2 linked regions of the Paraglaciecola sp. L3A3 genome follow. The main gene of each other region encodes a partner of the protein of the gene in region 2 in a complex. Links are inferred from orthologs where the notes say so. Each region holds a gene or a part of one and is shown on either strand. Other genes may lie near its edges.

What was found. Proteins that work in one complex are often made in the same cells at the same time.
Region 1: the proteins of GQR87_RS05095 (region 2) and trxA are in contact, whole or in part, in an NMR structure (PDB 2IPA), measured with the Bacillus subtilis proteins. The link is inferred for Paraglaciecola sp. L3A3 from one-to-one orthologs.

The regions. Positions count from the first base shown.
Region 1 is NZ_CP047023.1:4,805,679-4,808,499, forward strand. The notes cover bases 78-2,821. They hold trxA (thioredoxin TrxA), read right to left. Parts: upstream 1,741-2,821; coding sequence 1,414-1,740; downstream 78-1,413. Other genes in these bases: rho (transcription termination factor Rho), read right to left, coding at 78-1,098; rhlB (ATP-dependent RNA helicase RhlB), read left to right, coding at 1,843-2,821. Also shown: more of rho, read right to left, coding at 1-77. UniProt on the Bacillus subtilis protein: Participates in various redox reactions through the reversible oxidation of its active center dithiol to a disulfide and catalyzes dithiol-disulfide exchange reactions.
Region 2 is NZ_CP047023.1:1,221,445-1,224,328, reverse strand. The notes cover bases 78-2,884. They hold GQR87_RS05095 (arsenate reductase ArsC), read right to left. Parts: upstream 1,812-2,884; coding sequence 1,344-1,811; downstream 78-1,343. Other genes in these bases: GQR87_RS05085 (hypothetical protein), read left to right, coding at 2,225-2,362; GQR87_RS05090 (metalloregulator ArsR/SmtB family transcription factor), read right to left, coding at 1,841-2,173; arsH (arsenical resistance protein ArsH), read right to left, coding at 634-1,332; arsB (ACR3 family arsenite efflux transporter), read right to left, coding at 78-599. Also shown: more of arsB, read right to left, coding at 1-77. UniProt on the Bacillus subtilis protein: Catalyzes the reduction of arsenate [As(V)] to arsenite [As(III)]. In vitro, can dephosphorylate para-nitrophenyl phosphate (pNPP).

The DNA of each region.
Region 1 (2,821 bases), 3.6 Mb from region 2 along the record:
ACGAGTACCTGAGCGATTGTAATCAATAGCTGGGAATACACGTTTTTCTGCAATTTTACGATTCAGGTGTAATTCCATATTACCTGTACCTTTAAATTCTTCGTAGATAACTTCGTCCATTTTAGAACCTGTATCTATCAGTGCAGTAGCGATAATGGTTAAACTACCACCTTCTTCAATATTACGAGCAGCGCCAAAGAAACGCTTGGGTTTGTGTAATGCATTGGCATCAACACCACCTGTTAGCACTTTACCTGATGAAGGAATAACAGTGTTATATGCTCTAGCTAAACGGGTGATTGAGTCTAATAAAATCACCACGTCTTTTTTATGTTCAACTAAACGCTTGGCTTTTTCGATTACCATTTCAGCTACTTGCACATGGCGACTAGCTGGCTCATCAAAAGTAGAGGCAATGACTTCGCCGCGAACAAGGCGTTGCATTTCAGTTACTTCTTCTGGACGTTCGTCAATTAATAATACCATTAACAAACATTCTGGATGGTTGGCCGCTATTGATTGAGCAATATTTTGTAATAATAAAGTTTTACCCGCTTTTGGCGGTGCCACTATCAAACCACGTTGGCCACGGCCAATAGGAGAAGCTAAATCTAAAACTCGTGCGGTGATATCTTCACTACTACCATTGCCACGTTCCATAGTTAAACGTTCGTTGGCATGTAAGGGAGTTAAGTTTTCGAATAAAATTTTATTACGAGAATTTTCTGGGCGGTCGTAGTTTACTTCGGCTATTTTTAACAGGGCAAAGTAACGTTCGCTGTCTTTTGGTGGGCGAATTTTCCCAGCTATGGTGTCGCCAGTACGTAAGTTAAAACGTCTAATTTGACTTGGCGATACATAGATATCATCAGGCCCAGCTAAATAAGATGAATCATTGGAACGCAAGAAGCCAAAGCCGTCTTGAAGAATTTCCAATACACCGTTGCCAAATATATCTTCACCGCTTTTGGCGTGAGATTTTAAAATGGAAAAGATGATGTCTTGTTTACGTGCACGAGCCATATTTTCTAGCTTCATTTCTTCGGCTAGACTTACGAGTTCGCTGATCGGTTTATTCTTGAGTTCCGTTAGGTTCATAATTGGTGGGTCTTTTTTGCTAAAAGCTTGGCTTTACAGCCAAGTTTGATTGAATGATTCAATGGTATTTACTTATTTACTATTTTTGAGTTGAGCAAAACTAAAATACAAGGTCTGTTCAGGTAAGAACATGATAAAACTTAGCATCAAAAATCAACTTAGTCTAGAAAATTGTTTGCTATGTAATCAACTCAGTTAATTTTTTGTATCTTAATACAACTAATTACAGGCTTATTGCTATAAATTTAGATAAAAATAAAAAACTCAGTTTCAAGTTGTAACTGAGTTTTTTATTATTCAAGCACTATACTGGAACTAAATATTTTCGTTCAAGAACTCAACTAATTGCGCTTTAGATAATGCGCCCACTTTAGTTGCAGCAACATTTCCATCTTTGAATAATAACAAAGTGGGGATACCTCTGATGCCATACTTTGGTGGTGTTTCGTTATTTTCGTCGACATTCAGCTTGCCAACTGTTAACTTGCCTTCAAATTCGTCAGCAATTTCATGCAAAATTGGCGCGATCATTTTACAGGGGCCACACCATTCGGCCCAAAAGTCAACTAACACAGGACCAGCAGCATTGATAACATCGGCCTCGAAACTATCGTCAGACAAGGTGATAATTTTGTCGCTCATTTTTTTCTCCGTAATTTTTTCTGTTGCTGTAAATATTTCAGCGCGGTTATGATTGTTATATAGAAACTGGTTTTTAATGCAAGCAATGATAAGCTATAAGCTATGCAAACTACACACTTAACCGATACACATTTTTCAGATTTAGCCATAAATAAGCAGGTTATTGAGGCATTGTCTGCCGCCAACTTTAATCACTGCACCCCTATTCAGGCTTTGAGTTTACCGCCATTACTGGAAGGTAATGACATCGCGGGCCAGGCACAAACAGGAACAGGCAAAACTATCGCTTTTTTAGTTGCGACTTTCCACTATTTGTTGTCTAACCCACAAGACTCAAAACGTCAACCTAGGGCTATTATTATGGCTCCGACTCGTGAACTAGCAGTGCAAATTTTTAACGATGCAGAATTGCTTAGTAAACATACGGGTTTATCCCTTGGCTTGATTTATGGGGGCGAAGGTTACCAAAGTCAACGTGAAAAGTTACAAGAAGGTGTAGATATTATTATCGGCACCACAGGTCGTATTATCGACTACTACAAACAAAACATATTTTCATTAGAGGGTATACAAGTAGCTGTGTTGGATGAAGCCGACAGAATGTTTGATTTAGGCTTCATTAAAGATATACGCTATTTATTCCGCAGAATGCCCAAACCAACTGAACGTTTGAGCATGTTATTCTCGGCTACATTATCTTATCGCGTGCAAGAATTAGCATACGAACATATGGATAATCCTACCCATGTGCAAATAGAACCCGAGCGTAAAACCGCTGAGCGCGTGAAAGAAGAGTTATTCTATCCGTCTGACGAAGATAAGCCTTATTTACTATTAACTTTGATGGAAGAAGAGTGGCCTGAAAAAGCCATTGTTTTTGCCAACACTAAGCACAGCTGTGAAAGGGTGACCGATTGGTTGCAAGCAGATAATCATAGAGTAGGTTTGTTGAGTGGTGATGTACCGCAAAATAAACGTTTAAAAATTCTCGAAGACTTCACTTCTGGTAATGTTGATATACTAGTAGCCACTGATGTCGCAGCACGCGGATTACATATCGCTTCAGTTAGCCATGTATTCA
Region 2 (2,884 bases):
ACTTTACGGGTCAATGCGCCCGCAACTAAGGGCAAAACCACATATAAAACCACAGACAATAACAAGGTATCCCAAGGCACTTGTATATCACTAACACCTAATAAAAGTGCAGTTAAAGGAGCAAAGGCGAATATCATAATAATGTCGTTAATCGACACTTGTACCAAAGTATAGTTAGCGTCGCCTTTGGTCATTTGGCTCCATACAAAAACCATGGCAGTACAAGGAGCCACGCCCAGTAAGATCATACCGGCTATGTATTCGTTGGCTGATTGCGGGTCGACCCAATCGGCAAAAAAACCTTTAAAAAATAACCAACCTAAAACGGCCATAGTAAAAGGTTTAATTAGCCAGTTAACCACTAAAGTCAGCATTAAACCTTTAGGTTTTTTTCCCACATCTTTGATGGATGAAAAGTCAATTTGCACCATCATCGGATACACCATAAACCAAATCAACACAGCTACCACTATATTAACGTGAGCGTATTCTAGCGCCGCGACTTGCTCAAACACCGCAGGAAAATAACTACCTAGAATCACCCCAGCAATGATACTTATGCCCACCCAAACTGATAAATATCGTTCAAATAATCCCATTATTTTCTCCTACAAATTGGCCGTTTATAACAAGCTATATTGATCTTTGATTAACACGCTTGCTTAATTGCTCTGCGCTTTCTACTCGCTCTGAATATCGGTCAACCAGATATTCAGCATTATCTCGCGTTAACAGAGTAAACTTCATCAACTCTTCTAATACATCTACAATTCGGTTGTAGTAAGAAGACGGTTTCATGCGGTTATTATCATCAAATTCTAAAAAGGCTTTAGCCACCGAAGACTGATTAGGTATGGTTAACATACGCATCCAACGGCCTAACACACGCATTTGATTCACTGCATTAAAGGATTGTGAGCCACCACTTACTTGCATCACAGCCAAGGTTTTACCTTGAGTTGGGCGCACCGCACCAATACTTAAAGGCACCCAATCAATTTGGCTTTTCATAATACCGGTCATCGAACCATGGCGTTCTGGTGAACACCAAACTTGGCCTTCTGACCACATCATTAATTCACGCAACTCAACCACTTTAGGGTTAGTGGCATCGTCTCCATCGGGTAAAGGCAAACCTGTTGGATCAAATATTTTAGTTTCTGCGCCCATGGCTTGTAACAAACGAGCTGATTCTTCAATCACTAAGCGACTAAAAGAGCGCTCTCGTAACGAGCCATACAACAACAATATTTTTGGTTTATGCGTTGCAGCCGTTTTTGTAAAAGACTCAACGCTAGGCACGTTAAATTCGTCGCTTTGTAAATTGGGCATATCACTCACACTCATGCACTGGCTCCTAAATTTGCAAGGGCGATTTTAAGCTGTTCTTTATCTTGTATATCCAGCTTTAACAATGCTTCTACTCTTTGTTTGATCAGCTCGATAGTTTCACGGAAAGCTTGAGCAAGCTCTTCTTCTGAGCCTTCTAATTTAGAAGGATCAGCTAAGCCCCAATGCACTTTTAGGCTTTTACCAAACCATACAGGACAAGACTCACCAGCAGCAGAATCACAAACTGTCACTACTATATCAGCCTCAAAATATTCAAAATCATCCCACGATTGGCTAGTTAATCCCTCTGTCGATATACCCGCCTCAGCCAAGTATTTAAGAGATAATGGGTGTACCTCTCCAGCCGGCTGACTTCCTGCGCTTCTGGCTTCAATTTTACCGTTGGCATAATGATTAGTAATTGCTTCAGACAAAATACTGCGACAACGGTTATGAGTGCAAATATATAGAATTTTCATTTTGATTTTTTCCTAAGATATCTAAAAAACTAGCAACATTTTTCAGTGGATAGTGTTTGATTGAGATTGGCTAAACTATTAGCCAAATATTCGGCATTGTTATTTGTGGTAGTCGTTAATACCTCTGTTGCCCAACTAGGCAAATTAGATGCAAGTCGGTAATACACCCACTTACCCCGTCTTTCATCTGCCAACAGGCCACATTTACGCAATTCAGCTAAATGCCTAGACACCTTAGGTTGGCTCAACTGCAAGGCGGCAGTTAAATCACAAACACACAATTCTTGTTTGAGCGTGATCAGCAACAAACACTGTAAACGGGTATCTTCAGATAAACATTTATAAAAAGTAACTGGCGACATAAGCTTAACTCAGAACAACACATACGGATAATCATATATATGAAATTTCATATGTCAAAGATTTTTTTGAAAAAACAAGCTAAGCAGCCGCGAGATTCTAGAATCGAGCTACGAGAAAAAGACAACAGCAAAGAGCTAAAAGCTAAAGCGTGTCACAGAGGTGCACCGAAAAAAGCAATAGAATGTTAAAATCAAAAGCCGATCACAGAGGCTGCGCGACACAGAGAAAAGCAACAGCAGATCCCACACTGCACTTAAAAGCCCTGGATTCCGGCTCAAAAGACTACCGGAATGACGAAATGTGGGAACTACCGGAATGACGATGGTGGGACGGTAGGAATGACGATAGTGGGACGGTAGGAATGACGATAGTGTGGGCTTGTTTTAACACCCATTCCCTCTGTGTTTTCCGTGCCCTCTGCGGTTCAAATTCTTCTCTTCTTTTGTAGGTCATCCATTTATGGCGTCTATTTTTTACATTGACGGGCTAAAGCCACGACCTACAATTGAGGCAAATCTTAACCTTCTTTACCTCTGTGTTCTCTGTGCCCTCTGTGGTTCAAATTTCTTTTCGTCTTTTGTAGGTCGTCCATTTATGGCGTCTATTTTTTACATTGACGGGCTAAAGCCGCGACCTACAGTTAAGGCAAATATTAACCATCTTTAACTCTGTGTTCTCTGTGGTTCAAACTCTTTTATCTTTTGCTCTTA